Regions from separate parts of the Pseudomonas sp. DCA-1 genome, predicted to be linked through region 2. Evidence: predicted binding sites of a transcription regulator. Region 2 holds the regulator's gene; the other holds the start of a gene.
What was found. The regulator sigma-54, encoded in region 2, starts transcription at its own class of promoters, with help from an activator protein. The targets are predictions, from matches to a motif close to ANTGGCATNNANNTTGCTNT.
Positions count from the first base shown of each region.

Region 1: a site for sigma-54 is predicted at 1,234-1,253, ahead of flhA (flagellar biosynthesis protein FlhA). Genes of this name have one in related genera too.

Region 1 covers NZ_CP169881.1:2,017,531-2,028,711, forward strand. Annotated here, with positions in the region: gene ACE4QZ_RS09685 (D-alanine--D-alanine ligase family protein) at 1-203, shown strand, start outside; gene ACE4QZ_RS09690 (GntR family transcriptional regulator) at 198-893, opposite strand; gene flhA (flagellar biosynthesis protein FlhA) at 1,307-3,436, shown strand; gene flhF (flagellar biosynthesis protein FlhF) at 3,448-4,755, shown strand; gene fleN (flagellar synthesis regulator FleN) at 4,849-5,682, shown strand; gene fliA (RNA polymerase sigma factor FliA) at 5,679-6,419, shown strand; gene ACE4QZ_RS09715 (chemotaxis response regulator CheY) at 6,527-6,901, shown strand; gene ACE4QZ_RS09720 (protein phosphatase CheZ) at 6,924-7,712, shown strand; gene ACE4QZ_RS09725 (chemotaxis protein CheA) at 7,725-9,962, shown strand; gene ACE4QZ_RS09730 (chemotaxis response regulator protein-glutamate methylesterase) at 10,009-11,121, shown strand; gene ACE4QZ_RS09735 (flagellar motor protein) at 11,121-11,181, shown strand, end outside.
Region 2 covers NZ_CP169881.1:1,477,337-1,488,517, reverse strand. Annotated here, with positions in the region: gene ACE4QZ_RS07195 (ATP-binding cassette domain-containing protein) at 1-508, opposite strand, end outside; gene ACE4QZ_RS07190 (SIS domain-containing protein) at 756-1,730, shown strand; gene ACE4QZ_RS07185 (KdsC family phosphatase) at 1,742-2,266, shown strand; gene lptC (LPS export ABC transporter periplasmic protein LptC) at 2,275-2,847, shown strand; gene lptA (lipopolysaccharide transport periplasmic protein LptA) at 2,834-3,358, shown strand; gene lptB (LPS export ABC transporter ATP-binding protein) at 3,359-4,084, shown strand; gene ACE4QZ_RS07165 (RNA polymerase factor sigma-54) at 4,260-5,753, shown strand; gene hpf (ribosome hibernation-promoting factor, HPF/YfiA family) at 5,833-6,141, shown strand; gene ptsN (PTS IIA-like nitrogen regulatory protein PtsN) at 6,154-6,618, shown strand; gene rapZ (RNase adapter RapZ) at 6,621-7,475, shown strand; gene ACE4QZ_RS07145 (HPr family phosphocarrier protein) at 7,495-7,767, shown strand; gene ACE4QZ_RS07140 (superoxide dismutase) at 7,880-8,491, opposite strand; gene ACE4QZ_RS07135 (class II fumarate hydratase) at 8,536-9,912, opposite strand; gene ACE4QZ_RS07130 (hypothetical protein) at 9,905-10,306, opposite strand; gene pmbA (metalloprotease PmbA) at 10,460-11,181, opposite strand, start outside.

The sequences.
Region 1 (11,181 bases), 540 kb from region 2:
TTGATCTGAAGGGGTACGCCAGGGTGGATTTTTTCTTGACAGAAGAGGGTGCAATCATTCTCAATGAGGTCAACACCTTGCCCGGATTTACGAGTGCCAGTATGTACCCGAAGATGTTTGAGTGCTCCGGTTACCCCCCGCCGAAGTTGGTAGGAGCGCTAGTCGAATATGCGCTCTCATCAGCATCGAAAGATCGTTTATGACATATCCTGTCGACGCCGTGTCTCAAGAAACGTAACGATTGCATCTCGTCCCTCGGCAAGGTGCTCGGCTAAAAAGTGCTTGGCGGCTTCGCGATCACCCTGAGCGCAAGCGCTCAAAATGTTTTTATGATCCTGTTGTGATTTCTTGTGGTAGTCGAGATTTGTCAACAAAAAACGAAGATGGCGATCCACCGAGTCATGAAGGGACTTAATCAATGCAAGTAACCTGGGGCGCTTTGCTTTTGAATAAAGAAAGTGATGGAACTTTTCATTGAGTTCGCTAAGGTGGTGCGGGTCGGTGGCATGCTCCATGGCAGATATGAGTTCGTACATCTGCGCCAGATCATTTTCTACGATGTTGTCAAAACCAAAGTCCAAGGCGGTGCATTCTGCCATTATCCGCATATCATAGATCTCGACAATGTCCTCAATCGTCATGATCGCTACAGAGGCTCCTTTATGGACTTCGTAGGTAACAAGCCCTTCGGCTTCCAACTGCCTTATGGCGTCCCTTATCGGCATTCGACTCAAACCGAATTTTGAGGCTAGCTCTTCTTGGCGCAAAGCCGTACCTTCAGCTATTGCGCCAGAAAGTATGCCTTCGCGTAGCGACTCGACTACATAATCCATCGCGGTTTTATGGCGATGTTTGTCAGGAACGATAAAGCTATCGAGAGAGTTCGCCACCATGTTCTCCGGGTCTAGCGATGTAGTCAAAAGCGCTGGCGAAGGTATCACAGACTCACTAGAGCTACCATCGAGCAGTTGGCATGATGTTCATGCCTTTGAGTAGTCATTGGCTCTCTACATCCGCATAGAAACCGTGAGCTTTTGCATGATCAAGTCGCTCAGATTTTTTTGTCGTGGCGCCACCCTCTCCGTGGCTTTCCAAGAGCTTAAGCCTTGGGCCATTGCCGTAGAGGCGATTGGGCGGGAGGTCTCGTTTTTCTTGGTGATTGCCTGCTCATGAGCCACCCGTCAACGCGGTGGTGCTCGCCCGGTTCATCTTTTCGTGTGGGTGTCTGCCAAAGTTGGAAAGCTTCTTGCAATGCCAGCCGCAGGCGCCCCCTGGGCGTCAAAGTTTTGCATCAAGAGGACTCGCGGTGGATCGCACTCAGTTAATCAGCAACGCCCGTAACAACCTGGCCGGGCTCGGCCGGGGCAACCTGGGTGTGCCGCTGTTGCTGCTGGTGATGTTGGCAATGATGATGTTGCCGATACCGCCGTTCCTGCTCGACGTGTTCTTCACCTTCAACATCGCCCTGTCGATCGTGGTGCTGCTGGTGTGTGTATACGCCCTGCGTCCGCTCGACTTTGCCGCGTTCCCCACCATCCTGCTGGTGGCCACGTTGTTGCGCCTGGCCCTGAACGTGGCGTCCACCCGTGTGGTCATGCTGCATGGCCAGGAGGGCCACGGCGCTGCCGGTAAAGTGATCCAGGCCTTCGGTGAGGTGGTGATCGGCGGTAACTACGTGGTCGGTGCCGTCGTGTTCGCCATCCTCATGATCATCAACTTCGTGGTGGTGACCAAGGGGGCCGGGCGTATCTCGGAAGTGAGTGCGCGTTTCACCCTCGACGCCATGCCCGGCAAGCAGATGGCCATCGACGCCGACCTCAATGCCGGCCTGATCGATCAGGCCCAGGCCAAGCACCGCCGTGCCGAGGTTGCGCAGGAGGCCGAGTTCTACGGTTCGATGGACGGTGCCAGCAAGTTCGTGCGCGGTGATGCCATCGCCGGCTTGCTGATCCTGTTCATCAACCTGATCGGCGGCATATTGATCGGCATGATGCAGCACGGCATGAGTTTCACGGAGGCCGGCAAGGTGTACGCCTTGCTGACCATCGGTGACGGTTTGGTGGCGCAATTGCCATCACTGCTGCTGTCCACCGCCGCCGCGATCATGGTAACCCGCGCGTCGGGCTCCGAGGACATGGGCAAGCTGATCAATCGGCAGATGTTCGATTCGCCCAAGGCCCTGGCTGTGTCTGGCGGGTTGATGATCGTCATGGGACTGGTGCCGGGCATGCCGCACGTGGCGTTCCTCAGTCTCGGCCTGCTGGCCGGTGGGGGCGCCTACCTGGTGTGGAAGAAACAGCAGCAGGCCAAGGTCAAAGCCCTGGAAGAGGCGCAGCGCCAGCAGGACCTGCTGCCCTCGCCACAACGCGCGCTGGAAACCAAGGAACTGGGTTGGGATGACGTCACCCCCATCGACATGATCGGCCTGGAGGTTGGCTATCGGCTGATCCCGCTGGTCGATCGCAACCAGGGTGGCCAGTTGCTGGCGCGGATCAAGGGCGTGCGCAAGAAGCTGTCGCAGGACCTGGGTTTCCTGATGCCCACCGTGCACATTCGTGACAACCTCGACCTGCAACCCAGCGCCTATCGCCTGACCCTGATGGGGGTGATTCTGGCCGAGGCGGAGATCTATCCGGACCGCGAACTGGCGATCAACCCGGGGCAGGTGTTCGGCACCCTCAACGGTATTGCCGCGCGCGATCCGGCGTTTGGCCTGGAGGCGGTGTGGATCGATGTTGGCCAGCGTTCCCAGGCGCAGTCGCTGGGCTACACCGTGGTCGATGCCAGCACCGTGGTGGCCACCCACCTCAACCAGATCCTGCAGAAACATTGCCACGAGCTGATCGGTCACGAAGAGGTTCAGCAACTGCTGCAAGTACTTGCCAAGGCATCGCCTAAACTTGCAGAAGAGCTGGTGCCGGGTGTCATTTCCTTGTCGGGGCTGCTCAAGGTGCTGCAAGCACTGTTGTCTGAACAGGTGCCAGTGCGCGATATTCGCAGTATTGCCGAGGCCATCGCGAACAACGCCGGCAAGAGTCAAGATACCGCCGCACTGGTGGCGGCAGTGCGCGTCGGATTGTGTCGTGCCATCGTGCAAAGCATTGTCGGCGTTGAGTCGGAGCTGCCAGTGATTACCCTGGAGCCAAGGTTGGAACAGATTTTGCTGAATAGTCTGCAAAGGGCCGGGCAGGGTCAGGAAGATGGTGTTCTTCTGGAACCTAGCATGGCCGAGAAGCTGCAACGTTCGCTGATCGAGGCGGCCCAGCGCCAGGAAATGCAGGGTCAGCCGGCCATCCTGTTGGTCGCCGGCCCGATCCGCGCCATGTTGTCGCGTTTCGGTCGCCTGGCTGTACCGAATTTGCATGTTCTGGCGTATCAGGAAATACCTGACAACAAGCAAGTCACCATCGTTGCCACAGTGGGCCCTAACGGCTGAGGTAGGGGATAATGCAAGTTAAGCGATTTTTCGCCGCCGATATGCGTCAGGCCATGAAGCTGGTCCGTGACGAGCTGGGCGCCGATGCCGCGATCATTGGCAACCGCCGCATTGCCGGTGGTGTCGAACTGACGGCCGCGCTGGACTACAAGCTGTCCGCCCTGGCCCCGCGTGTGCCCAACGCCGAGCTGGAAGAAGAACTGCGCAAGACCCATACGCGCATTGCCAGTGCCCAGGCCGAGCTGGACCACCGTCAGGACAGCAGCGACAACAACCGCCAATTGTTCGCCGGGCAATCTTTGACCGCTGCCGAACCGTTGATCGAGCCGCATGTCGAGGCCCCCGAGGCTGCTGCCGCACCGGCTGCTGCACCGGTTGATCCGCGCCTGTTCGATGCCATGCGTTCCGAGCTGTCGGGCCTGCGCGAGTTGCTGGAAGTGCAACTCGGTTCGCTGGCCTGGAATCAGCTGCAGGGCAGCAAGCCGCAGCAGGCCAACCTTTGGCGCCGCCTGCAACGCATCGGCCTGTCGGGGCCGATCGCCCGCGAGCTGCTGGACCTGACCGCCGAGATCGAAGAGCCGCGCCAGGCCTGGCGCATGCTGCTGGCTCACTTGGCGCGGATGATCGAAATACCTGAAATCGAGCCGATCGAAGAGGGCGGCGTGATCGCCGTGGTCGGCCCGGCGGGTATGGGCAAGACCACCACCCTGGCCAAGCTGGCCGCGCGCTACGTGCTCAAGTACGGCGCGCAGAATCTGGCGCTGGTGAGCATGGACAGCTTCCGTATCGGCGCCCAGGAGCAGCTCAAGACCCTGGGCCGCATCCTCAACGTGCCGGTGACGTACGTCGACCCGGGCCAGTCGCTGGCAGCAGCGCTGGAGCCGCTGCTGCGCAAGCGCGTGGTGCTGATCGATACTGCCGGCCTGCAGGCCAGCGACCCTGCGCTGCGCATGCAACTGGAAACCTTGGCCGGGCGTGGCATTGCCGCGAAGAACTATCTGGTGCTGGCCACCACCAGCCAGAAGCAGGTGCTGACCGCCGCCTACCACAGCTACAAACGCTGTGGCCTGGCCGGCTGCATCCTGACCAAGCTCGATGAAACGGCAAGCCTTGGCGATGTGTTGAGTCTTGCCATCAGTCATGAACTGCCAGTGGCCTATCTTACCGATGGGCCACGCATTCCTGACGACTTGCACTTGCCGCGGGGCCACCAGTTGGTTTCGCGCGCGGTGAATGTGCAGCAGCAGGACGAGCCCAGCGAAGAGGCCATGGCCGACATGTTCGCTGATCTCTATCACAACCCACGGCGAGCGGGTTGACCATGAAGCGTGTGCAAAGTAGCTATGCCAAAGGGCACGCAGAATTGCCCTACGTGTGGCCTGAGTCCCAGCGAGACAAGGTAAAGAACAGACATGGGTAGCATGCATCCCGTACAGGTGATCGCCGTGACCGGCGGCAAAGGTGGCGTCGGCAAGACTAACGTTTCAGTGAACTTGTCCCTGGCGCTGGCCGAGCTTGGCCGCAGGGTCATGCTGCTGGACGCCGACCTGGGCCTGGCCAATGTCGACGTGTTGCTGGGCCTTGCCCCCAAACGTACTCTCGCCGATGTCATTGAAGGGCGTTGCGAACTGCGTGACGTGATGCTGCAGGGCCCTGGCGGTGTGCGCATCGTGCCGGCAGCCTCGGGCACCCAGAGCATGGTGCACCTGGCCCCAGCCCAGCACGCCGGGCTGATCCAGGCGTTCAGCGAAATCGGCGACAACCTCGATGTGTTGGTGATCGATACCGCTGCGGGTATCGGTGACTCGGTGGTCAGCTTCGTTCGCGCCGCCCAGGAAGTGCTGTTGGTGGTGTGTGATGAACCTACTTCGATTACTGATGCCTACGCGTTGATCAAGCTGCTCAATCGTGACTACGGCATGAACCGTTTCCGTGTGTTGGCCAACATGGCGCAGAGCCCGCAGGAAGGGCGCAACCTGTTTGCCAAGCTGACCAAGGTCACCGACCGCTTCCTTGACGTTGCCCTGCAGTACGTGGGTGCCGTGCCGTACGACGAATGCGTGCGCAAGGCGGTACAGAAGCAGCGTGCCGTCTACGAAGCCTTCCCTCGCTCCAAGTGTGCGCTGGCTTTCAAGGCGATTGCCCAGAAGGTCGATAGCTGGCCGCTACCGGCCAACCCGCGCGGCCATCTGGAGTTCTTTGTCGAGCGCTTGGTGCAACCCACCAGCGCGGGGCCCGTGCTATGAACGCCAGCGGTTTCAAGATGTACAGCCGGGCGTCGAAGGACGCCCAGTACGAGCTGATCGAACGCTACGCCCCGCTGGTCAAGCGCATCGCCTACCACCTGCTGGCGCGCTTGCCGGCCAACGTGCAGGTCGAAGACCTGATCCAGGCCGGCATGATCGGGCTGCTGGAAGTGGCTAACAAATACGACGCCAGCAAGGGCGCCAGCTTTGAAACCTATGCTGGCATCCGCATCCGCGGGGCCATGCTGGACGAAGTACGCAAAGGTGACTGGGCGCCGCGTTCGGTACACCGAAACACCCGTATGGTCAGTGACGCGATGCGTGCGGTTGAAGCCAGAACAGGCCGTGACGCTAAAGATCATGAAGTTGCTGCCGAACTCCAATTGAGTCTCGATGATTACTACGGGATTTTGAACGATACCCTGGGCAGCCGCCTGTTCAGCTTCGACGACCTGTTGCAGGACGGTGAGCACGAAGGGCTGCATGAGGATGGCGCCAGTGGCCAGGTCGAACCTGCGCGGGGGCTGGAAGAGGACCGCTTCCAGGCTGCCCTGACCGAGGCTATCGCCAACCTGCCGGAACGTGAGCGCCTGGTGCTGGCGCTGTACTACGACGAAGAGCTGAATCTCAAGGAAATCGGTGAGGTGCTGGGTGTCAGCGAGTCGCGGGTCAGCCAGTTGCACAGCCAGTGTGCCGCGCGCCTGCGTAGCCGCCTGGGGGAATGGCGGGCGCGTTGAGCCCGCTGTCGTTGCAGTCGTTTTCCACGTTGTACCGAATTGAATGAGTGCGTGCTCGGTAGGCCGAGCGCGTTTGAGACTGCTTGGAGGTCTAATTGGACAAGAACATGAAAATCCTCATCGTTGACGACTTTTCGACGATGCGGCGGATCATCAAGAACCTGTTGCGTGACCTGGGTTTCACCAACACCGAGGAAGCCGATGACGGCACCACGGCGTTGCCAATGCTGGAGAACGGTCACTACGACTTCCTGGTAACCGACTGGAACATGCCGGGCATGTCCGGCATCGACCTGCTGCGTAAAGTGCGTGCCAGTGACAAGCTGAAAAGCATGCCGGTACTGATGGTGACTGCTGAAGCCAAGCGCGACCAGATCATTGAAGCGGCCCAGGCCGGCGTCAATGGTTATGTGGTCAAGCCGTTCACCGCTCAGGTGCTCAAAGAGAAGATCGAGAAGATCTTCGAACGCGTCAACGGCTGAGTCACGTTACGGGGGGCGCGTCATGGATTCATCACAAACGTCTTTGGGCGAGTTCGAATCGACCCTGAAGAAGCATGCCCAGGAGTTGGTCGAAAGCCTGGAACGGGGCCGTTTCGGCGAGGCGGTGCAGCTGATTCACGAGCTGAACCAGACCCGCGACCGCGGCCTGTATCAGGAAGTCGGCAAGCTGACTCGCGAGCTGCACAGTGCCATCGTCAGTTTCCAGATCGACCCCACCATGCCGCAGGCAGAAGAGGTGTCGCAGATTACCGACGCCACCGAGCGCCTGTCCTATGTGGTCAAGCTCACCGAGGGCGCGGCCAACCGCACCATGGATCTGGTCGAGGAAAGCACGCCGGTGCTCAATGAACTGGCCAGCGAGGCCAAGGCCCTGAGTACCGACTGGCAGCGTTTCATGCGCCGCGAAGTGGCTGCGCCGGAATTTCGTGATCTGGTCAAGCGAGTCGACAGTTTCCTGACGCACAGCGCCGAGGGTAACCGAAAGGTTGCCGGGCACCTCAATGACATTTTGCTGGCCCAGGACTATCAGGACCTGACCGGCCAGGTGATCAAACGCGTCACCACACTGGTGACCGAGGTGGAGAGCAATCTGCTCAAGCTGGTGCTGATGGCCAGCCAGGTCGACCGCTTTGCCGGTATAAACCATGATCACGATCAATTGCGTGCAGAAAAAGATCGAGAAAAACATCCGACTCGGGGTGAAGGTCCGCAGATTCATGCCGATAAGCGTGAAGACGTCGTGTCCGGTCAGGACGATGTCGATGATCTGCTGTCCAGCCTTGGTTTTTAAGGAGCACGTTTGATGAGCTTCGGCGCCGATGAAGAAATCCTCCAGGATTTCCTGGTAGAAGCCGGCGAAATTCTTGAGCAATTGTCCGAGCAACTGGTCGAGCTGGAAAGCCGACCTGACGATGCCGACCTGCTCAATGCGATCTTTCGCGGTTTCCACACTGTAAAAGGGGGCGCCGGCTTCCTTCAGCTGAACGAGCTGGTGGAGTGCTGCCATATCGCCGAGAACGTGTTCGACGTCCTGCGCAAAGGTGAGCGCCGGGTCGATGCGGAACTGATGGATGTGGTGCTCGAGGCACTGGATACAGTGAACAGCATGTTTGGCCAGGTGCGCGAGCGTTCCGAAGTGACGCCGGCCACCCCCGAGCTGCTGGCGGCGTTGGCGCGCCTGGCCGAACCTGGCGGAGCCGAAGCTGTTGCAGCGCCGGCACCGGTTGCCGACGTGGCGGTTGCGGCATCGGCCGATGCCGACGAGCAGCACCAGGACATCACTGACAGCGAGTTCGAGCAGTTGCTCGATTCGCTCGATGCGGTCAAGGCGCAAGCAGCGGCCGACGAGCAGATGCAGGGCGAGACCGTCAGCGGTGCTGGTGATGAAATCACCGACGCCGAGTTCGAGTCGCTGCTCGACCAGTTGCACGGCAAGGGCCAGTTCAGTGTCGAGGTTGCGGCGCCGCCGGTTGCCGTCAGCAGCGAAGCGACCAGTGATGAAATCACCGACGCCGAATTCGAATCGCTGCTCGACCAACTGCATGGCAAGGGCACCTTCCAGGTCGATGCCTTGCCAGCCACCCAGGCACCAGCGCCTGCCGTGCCAGACAGCAGCGCAGCCAGTGATGAAATCAGCGAGCACGAATTCGAAGCCCTGCTGGACCAGTTGCACGGCAAGGGCAAGTTCGGTGGCGATGTTGCCGCTGTAGAAGCCCCGGCTGCTGTCCAGGCGCAAGCGCCGGCTGCCGCCAAGGCCGAAAGCCAGCCGGTGGCCAAGCCAGCCGCTGCACCAGCGCCTTCGCCGGCCAGCAAACCTGCCGCGGCGCCTCGCGCGCCGGCCCCGGCCGCCGAAAAGCATGCTGCCAGCGAAGCAGAAACCACGGTGCGCGTCGATACCGCGCGCCTGGACGAGATCATGAACATGGTCGGCGAACTGGTGCTGGTGCGTAACCGCCTGGTGCGCCTGGGCCTGAACAGCGGCGATGAGGCCATGTCCAAGGCCGTGTCCAACCTCGACGTGGTCACCGCTGACCTGCAGACCGCGGTGATGAAAACCCGCATGCAGCCGATCAAGAAAGTCTTTGGCCGCTTCCCGCGCCTGGTCCGTGACCTGGCGCGCCAGCTGAAGAAAGAGATCAACCTGGAGCTGGTCGGCGAAGAGACCGACCTTGACAAGAACCTCGTAGAAGCCTTGGCCGACCCGTTGGTGCACTTGGTGCGCAATGCTGTCGACCACGGTATCGAGATGCCCGACGAGCGTGAAGCTTCTGGCAAGGCGCGTACCGGCCGCGTAGTACTGTCGGCCGAACAGGAAGGTGACCACATCCTGCTGTCGATCTCGGACGACGGCAAGGGCATGGACCCCAACATCCTGCGCGCCAAGGCGGTGGAAAAGGGCCTGATGGACAAGGACGCTGCCGAGCGCCTGAGCGAGTCGGACTGCTACAACCTGATCTTCGCCCCGGGCTTCTCGACCAAGACCGAGATTTCCGATGTGTCCGGGCGTGGCGTGGGCATGGACGTGGTGAAAACCAAGATCTCCCAGCTCAACGGCTCGATCAACATTTTCTCGGCCAAGGGCCAGGGCTCCAAGATCGTCATCAAGGTGCCGCTGACCCTGGCGATCATGCCCACCCTGATGGTGATGCTGGGCAACCAGGCGTTTGCCTTCCCGCTGGTCAACGTCAACGAGATCTTCCACCTCGACCTGTCGCGCACCAACGTGGTCGACGGGCAGGAAGTGGTGATCGTGCGCGACAAGGCGCTGCCACTGTTCTACCTCAAGCGCTGGCTGGTCCAGGGCCAGGTGCACGAAGAGCAGCACGAGGGCCACGTGGTGATTCTGTCGGTCGGCACCCAGCGCATCGGCTTTGTCGTCGACCAACTGGTTGGCCAGGAAGAAGTGGTCATCAAGCCGCTGGGCAAGATGCTGCAGGGCACCCCGGGCATGTCCGGGGCCACCATCACTGGCGACGGTCGCATCGCGTTGATTCTCGACGTCCCGAGCATGCTCAAGCGTTACGCCGCGCGGCGTATTTGATTTCGGTGGCGCGCCCTGGCGGGTTGCGCCGCCTAATGGAGTGTTTATGGCAGTCAAGGTCCTGGTGGTGGATGATTCTGGTTTCTTCCGCCGCCGTGTCTCGGAAATCCTCTCGGCGGATCCAACGATCCAGGTCGTGGGGACCGCGACCAACGGCAAGGAAGCAATCGACCAGGCGCTGGCGCTCAAGCCCGATGTGATCACCATGGACTACGAAATGCCCATGATGGATGGCATCACCGCAGTGCGGCACATCATGCAGCGCTGCCCGACGCCCGTGTTGATGTTCTCGTCACTTACCCATGAAGGCGCCCGTGTCACCCTCGACGCGCTGGATGCCGGCGCCGTGGACTACCTGCCGAAAAACTTCGAGGACATCTCGCGCAACCCTGACAAGGTCAAGCAGCTGCTGTGCGAGAAGGTACACACCATTTCGCGCAGCAACCGCCGGATCGGCAGCTATGCCAGAACGGCGCCGGTCGCCGCGCCAGCGCCCGCCAGCACCTTCACCAGCCAGGCGCAGGCACGCCCGGCTGCGCCTGCCCGTGCAGCGGCCCCGACAGCGGCAGCCTCGCAGTCGCCGGCACCCAAGCGCAAACCCTACAAACTGGTGGCCATCGGTACCTCCACGGGGGGGCCGGTGGCACTGCAGCGGGTACTGACCCAACTGCCGGCCAATTTCCCGGCGCCGATCGTGTTGATCCAGCACATGCCGGCGGCCTTCACCAAAGCGTTTGCCGAACGCCTGGACAAGCTGTGCCGCATCAGCGTCAAGGAGGCCGAGGACGGCGACATGCTGCGCCCGGGCCTGGCCCTGCTGGCCCCCGGCGGCAAGCAGATGATGATCGATGGCCGTGGTACGGTGAAGATCCTGCCCGGCGACGAGCGCCTGAACTACAAACCCTGCGTGGACATCACCTTCGGTTCGGCGGCCAAGTCTTATGGTGACAAGGTATTGTCGGTAGTGCTTACCGGCATGGGCGCCGATGGCCGTGAAGGCGCGCGCCTGCTCAAGCAGGGTGGCAGCACGGTGTGGGCCCAGGATGAAGCCAGCTGCGTGATTTATGGCATGCCCATGGCCATCGTCAAGGCCAACCTGGCTGATGCCGTGTACAGCCTGGACGAAATTGGCAAGCACCTGGTGGAGGCGTGCGTCTGATGGACGTCCTCAGCCTGATCGGTTTGATCCTGGCTTTCGTTGCCATCGTCGGTGGCAACT
Region 2 (11,181 bases):
CGTCGTACATGAGGATCTGCGGGTCCAGGGCAATCGCCCGGGCCAGCGCCACGCGGCGCTTCATGCCACCGGACAGCTCATCGGGCATCAGGTCGATGGCACCGCGCAGCCCCACGGCCTGCAGCTTCATCAGCACGATGTCACGGATCATTTCGTCCGACAGCTGAGTATGCACGCGCAGCGGGAACGCGACGTTCTCGAACACATCGAGGTCGGTGAACAACGCGCCGCTCTGGAACAGCACGCCCATCTGCTTGCGGGCGTCGAACAGGTCGCTGCGCGACAGCGTCGGCAGGTTCTGGCCGGCCACCCATACTTCACCGCTGGAGGGACGCAGTTGCGCCCCCATCAGGCGGAGCAACGTGGTCTTGCCGCAACCCGATGGTCCCATGATGCCGGTGACCTTGCCGCGCGGGATGCGGATGTCGACGTTGCTGAAAATGCTGCGCGAACCACGTTTGAAGGTTACACCCTTCAACTCGACCGCGTAGGCGCTATCCACACTCATCTAGACTCCTTGCTAATGCAGCCTCGTCCTAGTGGACGCCGGCCTCCATCTGGAAGGCACACACATCCCGGCAGGCCGAATAGCGGCGAACTATAGCACCGCTGACAGCGCCGCCCCAAGGCCGGGCAAGCAGTCGTTCAGCACCGGGACAGGCTTTGGTGGTATTCGCTACAGCAATCGAGGAGGTGAGGGTTTTCATCATTGCGCGTATAATCGTCGCCTTTTCCTCAGGCATTGCTTTTTCGACATGAGCCAATCCAGCGAGCTGATCCAATCCGCCCAACGCACCCTGCGCCTGGAACTCGAGGCCGTAGAGGCCCTTTTGGCGCGCATCGACGACAATTTCGTCAAAGCCTGCGAACTGATTCTGACCAGCAAGGGCCGGGTCGTCGTGGTCGGCATGGGCAAGTCCGGGCACATCGGCAACAAGATCGCCGCCACCTTGGCCAGCACCGGTACGCCAGCGTTTTTCGTCCACCCGGCCGAGGCCAGCCATGGCGACATGGGCATGATCACGCGCGATGATGTCATCCTTGCCTTGTCCAATTCCGGCAGCACAGCCGAAATCGTCACCCTGCTGCCATTGATCAAACGCCTGGGCATCAAGCTGGTCAGCCTGACCGGCAACCCGGACTCGCCCCTGGCCCAGGCCGCCGAGGTCAACCTCGACGCCCGCGTCGAGCAAGAGGCCTGCCCGCTGAACCTCGCCCCTACCTCCTCTACCACGGCATCGCTGGTGCTGGGTGACTGCCTGGCCATCGCCCTGCTCGAGGCCCGCGGCTTCACCGCTGAAGACTTTGCCTTCTCGCACCCGGGTGGTGCACTGGGCCGCCGCCTTTTGCTCAAGGTCGAGAACGTGATGCACAGCGGCAACGAGTTGCCCCAGGTTGCCCGCGGCACCCTGCTCAAAGAGGCACTGCTCGAAATGTCCCGTAAGGGCCTGGGCATGACCGTGATCGTCGAAGCCGACGGCACGCTGGCCGGGGTATTCACAGACGGCGACCTGCGCCGCAGCCTGGACCGCAACATCGACATACACACCACTCTGATCGACCAGGTGATGACCGTGCACGGAAAAACGGCCCGCGCCGAAATGCTCGCTGCCGAAGCCCTGAAGATCATGGAAGACCACAAGATCGGCGCGCTGGTGGTGGTAGACCGCGAGGGCCGCCCGACCGGCGCCCTGAACATGCACGACCTGCTGCGCGCCGGTGTAATGTAAGGAGCGATGGAATGAATCAGGACCTCATGCAACGGGGCAAAGCCGTCAAGCTGGCAGTGTTCGATGTGGATGGCGTGCTCACCGACGGGCGCCTGTACTTCCTCGAAGACGGCAGTGAGTTCAAGACGTTCAACACCCTCGACGGCCAGGGCATCAAGATGCTCATGGCCTCGGGCGTGACCACCGCGATCATCAGCGGGCGCAAAACCCCTGTAGTCGAGCGCCGGGCGAAGAACCTCGGCATCCCGCACCTGTACCAGGGCCGCGAGGACAAAGTGGTCGTGCTTGACGGCCTGCTTGCGGAGCTGGGCCTGAGCTATGATCAAGTAGCCTACCTGGGCGATGACCTGCCCGACCTGCCGGTCATTCGCCGGGTGGCATTGGGCATGGCCGTGGCCAACGCCGCACCGTTTGTTCGCCAGCACGCCCACGGCGTGACTCAGGCGCGCGGTGGCGAAGGCGCAGCCCGTGAATTCTGCGAACTGATCATGCAGGCCCAGGGCACCCTGGACGCTGCCAACGCCAATTACCTGTAAGGCTGCCCATGTTCAGCAAGAAAGCCCGCACTATTGCGCTGCTAGCAGTGATTACCGCCCTGCTGGCGGCGGTCGGCTACTGGAATGTCAGCCCGGAAAGCTTCCTCGACAAGCCGGTGGCCAAGGTAGACGAAAGCGCCATCGACTACTATGCGATCAACGCCCACAGTGTGCAGTTCCTGCCTGACGGCAAGCTGCAGTACGAAATGACCGCCGACAAGGTCGAGCATCTCAAGGCCAGCGAAATCACGTTGCTGACTACGCCGGATCTGCACATGTACCGCGGCACCGAATACCCGTGGCACGTGCAGAGCACCCGTGCCGAGGTCAATCCGGACGGCACCGAGGTCGAACTGATCGACAACGTACGGATTGCGCGCACCGACGAAAAGCAGCGTGAAACCATCATTACCAGTTCACGCATGACCGTGTTCCCGCAGAAGCAATATGCGCAGACCGAGCAAGCCGTTAGAATCGACGGCGCCGGTGGCACAACTACGGGCAAAGGAATGAAAGCGTATTTGAAAGAAAGCAGGATGGACCTGCTCTCTAACGTAAGAGGACAGTATGAGGCTCGTTAAAACTCTCCCCCTTTTGCTCAGCCTGAGCGCAGCACTGGGAAGCGCGAGCGCCTTCGCACTGCCGAATGACCGTGATCAGCCGATCCGCATCCAGGCCGACCAGGCTCACCTGGATGACAAGCAAGGCGTGGCCACCTATACCGGTGACGTGATCATCACCCAAGGTTCGATGATGATCAAAGGCAACACCGTGACCATCACCCGCTCCGCCTCCGGCGACATCGATGTGGTGACCTCGGTGGGCAACCTGGCCTACTTCGAGCAGCAGCAGAGCGCAGCCAAGCCGGACAAGATGAAAGGCTGGGGCGTGACCATCCAGTACCAGGCGCAGAAGGACCTGGTAATTCTCACCGACCGCGCCAAGGTCGAGAACGAAGGCAACACCACCGAAGGCGAAAAGATCGTCTACAACACCCAGACCCAGGTGGCGACCGCCGGTCGCGGTAGCAACGTGACAACACCACGTCAGCGTATCGACATGGTGATCCAGCCCAAGAAGAAGGCCGAGTAAATGGCAACCCTCAAAGCCCAGCACCTGGCAAAGAGCTACAAGGGGCGGCATGTAGTACGTGATGTCAGCCTGTCGATCGACAGCGGCCAGATCGTCGGCCTGCTCGGCCCCAACGGCGCCGGCAAGACCACTTGCTTCTACATGATTGTCGGGCTGGTCCAGGCCGAACAGGGCCGAGTACTGATCGACAACCTCGATGTGAGCCACCAGCCCATGCACGGCCGCGCCCGCGCCGGCATCGGCTACCTGCCGCAGGAGGCCTCGATCTTCCGCAAGCTGTCGGTAGCCGACAACATCATGGCCATCCTCGAGACCCGCAAGGATCTCGACCGGGACGGCCGCCGCAAAGAGCTGGAAAGCCTGCTGCAGGAGTTCCACATCAGCCACATCCGCGACAACCTCGGCATGAGCCTGTCCGGTGGCGAACGCCGCCGCGTCGAGATTGCCCGCGCCCTGGCGACAGCGCCCAAGTTCATCCTGCTGGACGAACCGTTCGCCGGTGTCGACCCGATTTCGGTTGGCGACATCAAGCAGATCATCCACCACCTCAAGGCCAAGGGTATCGGTGTACTGATTACCGACCACAACGTGCGTGAAACGCTGGATATCTGCGAAACCGCTTACATCGTCAACGATGGCCGACTGATCGCTGAAGGCGACGCAGAAACCATCCTGGCAAACGATCTGGTCAAAGAAGTTTACCTGGGCCATGAGTTCCGCCTCTGACCCGGCAAGCGCCTGAAGTACTGGCTAACAGCCGTGAGACTGCGGGTAAAGTTGTTACGGTACTCTAGGCAAACGCTACAATTTAAGGCATAAAACTTGCTTGATCTGGCGCTCCGGCGCCCTCGTGTAGTGGATGGCGCATGCGCGCCGGCGAACAAGGTATTAAGCCCCTGCCATGAAACCATCGCTCGTCCTAAAAATGGGCCAGCAACTGACGATGACTCCTCAGTTGCAACAGGCCATCCGCCTGCTCCAGCTCTCAACCCTGGACCTCCAACAGGAAATCCAGGAAGCGCTGGAGTCGAACCCGATGCTCGAACGTCAGGAAGACGGCGAAGACTTCGACAACAGCGACCCGATGGCCGACAACGCCGAGAACAAGCCGGCCGCCGAAGTTCAGGACAACAGCTTCCAGGAAAGCGCCGTCAGCGCCGACAACCTGGAAGACGGTGAGTGGAGCGAGCGCATCCCCAACGAGCTCCCGGTCGATACCGCCTGGGAAGACATCTACCAGACCAGCGCCAGCAGCCTGCCGAGCAACGATGACGACGAGTGGGACTTCACCACACGCACATCGGCCGGCGAGAGCCTGCAAAGCCACCTGCTGTGGCAGTTGAACCTGGCGCCGATGTCCGACACCGACCGCTTGATTGCCGTCACCCTGATCGACAGCATCAACGGGCAGGGCTACCTGGAAGACACCCTCGAAGAAATCTGCGCCGGTTTCGACCCGGAGCTGGATATCGAGCTGGACGAGGTCGAAGCAGTACTGCACCGCATCCAGCAGTTCGAGCCGGCTGGCGTCGGTGCTCGCAACCTCGGCGAATGCCTGTTGCTGCAACTGCGCCAACTGCCCGCTACAACCCCGTGGATGACCGAAGCCAAGCGTCTGGTCACCGATTTCATCGACCTGCTCGGCAGCCGTGACTACAGCCAGCTGATGCGGCGGATGAAAATCAAGGAAGACGAGCTGCGCCAGGTCATCGAACTGGTGCAAAGCCTTAACCCGCGCCCTGGTTCGCAGATCGAGTCCAGCGAGCCCGAGTACGTGGTGCCCGACGTCATCGTGCGCAAGGACAGCGACCGTTGGCTGGTAGAGCTGAACCAGGAAGCCATCCCACGCCTGCGCGTCAACCCGCAGTACGCCGGCTTCGTGCGACGTGCCGACACCAGCGCCGACAACACCTTCATGCGCAACCAGCTACAGGAAGCGCGCTGGTTCATCAAGAGCCTGCAAAGCCGTAACGAAACCCTGATGAAGGTGGCCACGCAGATCGTCGAGCACCAGCGCGGCTTCCTCGACCACGGCGACGAAGCGATGAAGCCGTTGGTACTGCATGACATTGCCGAAGCAGTAGGCATGCACGAATCGACCATCTCGCGGGTTACCACGCAGAAATACATGCACACCCCGCGCGGTATCTACGAACTGAAATACTTTTTCTCCAGCCATGTCAGCACCTCCGAAGGCGGAGAATGCTCGTCCACGGCGATCCGCGCGATCATCAAGAAACTGGTTGCGGCGGAAAATCAGAAAAAGCCATTGAGTGACAGCAAGATCGCTGGTTTACTGGAGGCACAAGGCATCCAGGTAGCCCGTCGCACCGTCGCCAAGTACCGCGAGTCCCTCGGCATCGCACCGTCGAGCGAACGCAAGCGACTGATGTAGCCCCTGAGATGAGCCACAGCGTTTTCGTGGCAGGTGCAAGACCTGCCTCTTTATGCACGGGCAACAAAGGAGAAGCTGTATGCAAGTCAATATCAGTGGACAGCATGTAGAAGTCACCCAGCCACTGCGCGATTACGTGCTTGAAAAGCTCGCCCGCGTGGAGAGTCACTTCGACAAGATCACCAACGTGCAGGTAATCATGAAAGTCGAGAAGCTTCAGCAGAAGGTCGAGGCGACCCTGCAGATTCCCGGCGGCGAAGTGGTAGCCAACGCCGAACACGAAGACATGTATGCAGCGATCGATGCCTTGGCCGACAAGCTCGACCGCCAACTGAAAAAACACAAGGAAAAACAGCAAAGCCTGCTGCAAGGTGCAGCTGCCCGCTGATCCCCCTCATCCATGATCCGACTTGAAACCATCCTGACCCCCGGCCGTTCCCTCGTGAACGTGCCGGGCGGCAGCAAGAAGCGCGCCCTGGAAAAGGTCGCCACTGTCATCGCCGACCAAGTGCCAGAACTGGAGATGCAGGACGTCTTCGAAAAACTGGTAGCCCGGGAAAAGCTCGGCTCTACCGGATTCGGCAATGGCATCGCCATCCCGCACTGCCGCCTTGAAGGATGCTCAGCTCCAGTCAGCGCTCTGCTGCACCTGGAAGCCCCTATTGATTACGACGCCATCGATGGCGCGCCAGTGGACCTGCTGTTTGTGCTGCTGGTGCCCGAAGCGGCCACCGATGCCCATCTTGAGCTATTGCGTCAGATCGCCAGCATGCTCGATCGCAAGGAGGTTCGTGATCGGCTGCGCGCGGCCACCAGCAATGAGGCTCTGTTCCAGGTTGTCCTGGACGTACAGAACGAGCACTGAACATGCGCCTGATCATCGTCAGCGGCCGGTCCGGCTCCGGCAAGAGCACCGCCCTCGATGTCCTGGAAGACAGCGGTTTTTATTGCATCGACAATCTGCCCGCTGGGCTGCTGCCGCAGTTGGCGGAAAATGCACTGATCAACACCGATTTGCTGCAGCCCAAGGTGGCGGTGTCAATCGATGCGCGCAACCTGCCCAGCCACCTGATACGCTTCCCTGAACTGCTTGAAGAAGCCCGCGCCCGGCACATCCAGTGCGACGTGTTGTACCTGGATGCCGATGAAGAGGTCCTTCTCAAACGTTTCTCGGAAACCCGCCGGCGACACCCTCTGACCAACGCCAACCGCTCGCTCGCGGAAGCGATTCGCGTGGAAAGCGAGTTGTTGGGACCCATTGCCGACCTGGCCGACCTGAAGATCGACACCACCAACCTGAACCTGTACCAGTTGCGTGACTCGATCAAGCTGCGCCTGCTCAACCAGCCCGAGCCTGGCACAGCGTTTCTGGTCGAGTCGTTCGGTTTCAAGCGGGGAATGCCGGTTGACGCCGACCTGGTTTTTGACGTGCGCTGCCTGCCCAACCCCTACTGGAAGCCAGAACTGCGTGAGCACTCGGGCCTCGATCAACCCGTGATCGACTACCTGGCTGCACAAGCGGATGTCGAAGACATGTACAACGACATCTCCAGCTACCTGCTCAAATGGTTGCCCCGCTTCGCTGCCAGCAACCGCGCCTACGTAACCATCGCCATCGGCTGCACTGGCGGCCATCACCGTTCGGTGTACATCACCGAGCGCCTTGGTCGACAGCTGCAGCAAACCCTGAAAAACGTCCAGGTCCGCCATCGCGACCTCTAGCCCAAGGATCCGCCCCACGATGCCCGCCCGCGAAATCACCATCATCAACAAGCTGGGTCTGCATGCCCGGGCGGCAGCCAAGTTCGTCGGGGTGGCCGGCCGCTTCCCCTGCCAGGTACGGGTTGGCCGCGCCCCGGACAAGCTGGTGGATGGCAAGAGCATCATGGCGGTGATGATGCTGGCAGCAGGCAAAGGCACCCAGGTGCACCTGCATACCGAGGGCGAGCAGGACAGCGACGCCATGGACGCACTGGTCGAGCTGATCAACAACTTCTTTGACGAAGGCGAATAGACCTCGCACACCTGCGCTTGCACAATGTCAGGACATCGCGGCATCCATCACCATCATCAGACAGAAGCCTGTACACAGCCTAAAGCTCGCCAAGAGCGCATACCGGTCCGACTCACTTCAGGGCTTCGAGGTAGCGACGCTCGACTTCCACCCAGTCAATGACGTTGTAGAAGGCACCGATGTATTCCGGGCGACGATTCTGGTACTTGAGGTAGTACGCGTGTTCCCACACGTCCAGGCCCAGGATCGGCACATTGCCGTGCATCAGCGGGCTGTCCTGGTTGCCGCTGCTCTCCACCACCAACATTTTTTGCGGCGTTACGCTGAGCCAGGCCCAACCGCTGCCGAAGCGGGTCAACGCGGCTTTGGTGAAACCCTCCTTGAAAGCCTCGAAACCGCCAAGTTGGGCAGTGACAGCTTGCGCCAGCAGACCCACGGGCTCGCCACCGCCCTGAGGTGACATGACAGTCCAGAACAGGCCGTGGTTGGCGTGCCCGCCGCCGTGGTTGGTCACAGCGCCACGCAGGTCTTCCGGCAGTTGCTTGACGGCAGCGATCAGTTTTTCCACCGGCCATTCGGCCCACTTGGTACCTTCAACGGCGGCATTGAGCCCGTTGACATAAGTCTGGTGATGCTTGGTGTGGTGGATTTCCATTGTCTGGGCATCAATGTGTGGCTCCAGCGCGTCGTAGGCGTATGGCAATGCAGGCAAGGTATGGTGCATGTCAGTGAATTCCGTAGGCATGGGTTCTGGGCGGTGACGCAGTGTCAGATACCCCCGGCGGTGAGCTTTTCCGGGTCCAGCAGCGCTTCAAGCTGATCGCGGGACAGATCGGTGTGCTCCAGCGCCACATCAATGATTGGGCGCCCCTGCTTGTAGGCGGTCTTGGCGATTTCGGCGGCCTTGAGGTAACCGATGATCGGATTCAACGCAGTGACCAGGATCGGGTTGCGCGCGAGGGCTTCCTTGAGTTTGTCTTCGTTGACCTTGAAGCTGGCGATGGCTTTGTCGGCCAGCAAGCGGCTGACATTGGCCATCAGCTCGATGCTTTCCAGCAGGTTGCGAGCGATCACCGGCAGCATCACGTTCAGCTCGAAGTTACCGGCCTGGCCCGCGACGGCGATGGTCGCGTCGTTGCCAATCACTTGGGCGGCGACCATGGCAGTGGCCTCCGGGATCACCGGGTTGACCTTGCCTGGCATGATCGAAGAGCCCGGCTGCAGAGCTTGCAGCTCGATTTCGCCCAAACCGGCCAGCGGGCCGGAGTTCATCCAGCGCAGATCGTTGGCGATCTTCATCAGCGCCACGGCGGTGGTCTTGAGCTGGCCAGACAAAGCCACGGCCGTGTCCTGCGAGCCGATCAGGGCGAACAGGTTCTGGCCGGGCGTAAACTCGATCTTGGTCAGGCCACTGAGCTGGCGAGCGAAACCGACAGCGAACTGCGGATGGGCATTGATGCCGGTACCCACGGCGGTTCCGCCCTGGGCCAGCGCCTGCAAGTGCGGCAGCATCGCTTCGATGTGCGCCTTGGCAGCATTGATCTGCGCAGCCCAGCCATCCAGCACTTGGCTCATGCGCACCGGCATCGCGTCCATCAGGTGAGTACGACCGGTCTTCACGTACTGATGTACTTGTGCCGACTTGACCTCGATCACCTGCACCAAGTGCGTCAGGGCTGGCAGCAACTGCTCGTGCAGGGCCAGCGCAGCGCTGACGTGGATGGTGGTCGGGATGATGTCATTGCTGCTCTGGCCACAGTTGACGTGGTCATTGGCATTGACCGCCTCACCCAGTACATGGGAAGCCAGGGTGGCGATAACCTCGTTGGCGTTCATGTTCGAACTGGTGCCAGAGCCGGTCTGGAACACATCGACAGGGAAGTGCTGGATGAAATCCTCGGCCAGCAGTCGCTCAACCGCCTTGACGATAGCCTGACCCTGCCCGGCAGAAAGTTGCGCCAGTTCGACGTTGGCCTTGGCCGCAGCGGCCTTGGCCAGCAACAAGGCACGAATGAACTGTGCCGGCATACGCTGGCCGCTGATCGGGAAGTTGTCGACCGCGCGCTGGGTCTGGGCGCCGTAAAGGGCCTGAACCGGCACCTGCAGCTCACCCATGCTGTCACGCTCGATACGGGTATCACTCATCATCAAATCCTTGCATCAGTTCATCGGGAGAAATCGAAGGCAGCAGGCGGCAATTGGCCAACTGCAAGGCGTAGGGCTGCCAGCGCTGGTTCTGTTCCTGACGGTCGAGGTTGCGCAGGTCCAACAGAGGACGCCATGCCTGATCCAGGCACAGGCAACGCCAATGCCAAGGCAGCATGCGATCACAGGCGGTATCCAGCAGCAGGCGAAACGCTGTCAGCGCCACCGTCCAAGACGAGGTTTCGGTGCAGCACACCAGATAGCGGCCTTCGGCCAGGTAATGCTCGATCAGGCGCGGCTCGTCGGGCTCGAGCGCACAGCGAATACGCCGGCTGAGCCAGCGCCAGTTTTCCAGGTAGGGCAGTTCGCGGAGGACGGGTTTCATGAACATCATCGCCGAGTTAACGGATAATGATATTGATTATTAAATGACAACCATAATCATTACAAGAGGGGATGATGAAACAAAAAACCCGGCGCAAGGGCCGGGTCTTAGGATTTGCAGAAAAAGTTTAGAGCCTGTAGCAGCCCGTTCGCGGGCTAACGATCAGCTACCAGCAACGGTCATGCGCTCAATCAGCACCGAGCCCGTATGGATATTGCTGCGGGTTTCAAGATCGCTGCCAATCGCGACAATCTGCTGGAACATGTCTTTCATGTTTCCGGCGATGGTGACTTCCTGCACGGCATGCTGGATCTCGCCATTTTCGACCCAGAACCCCGCCGCACCACGGGAATAGTCCCCCGTCACCATGTTCAAGCCATGCCCCATCAGCTCGGTCACCAGCAGCCCGCGGCCCATGCGGCGAATCAGCGCGGCCTGATCTTCGATACCGTGGCTGACGAACAGGTTGTGCACGCCACCGGAATTGGCCGTACTTGGCAAACCCAGCTTGCGCCCGGAATAGGTACCCAGCAAGTACGACACCAGCTCGCCTTTGTCGACAAACGGTTTGGCATAGGTGGCCAGGCCATCACCGTCGAACGCGGCGCTGCCCAACGCACGCGGAATATGCGGACGCTCGTCCAGGGTCAGCCAGGAAGGGAACAGACGCTGACCAATGGTACCCTCCAGGAACGACGACTTGCGGTAGAGGTTGCCGCCGGAAATGGCCGACAGGAAGCTACCGAACAGACCACCGGCCAATTCGGCCGAGAACAGCACCGGTACCTCGCAAGTCGGCACCGGCCGGGCGCCAAGGCGGCTGGCAGCACGCTGGGCAGCGCGCACGCCGATGCTGCGCGGGTCGGCCAGCAGGTTGCCCTGGC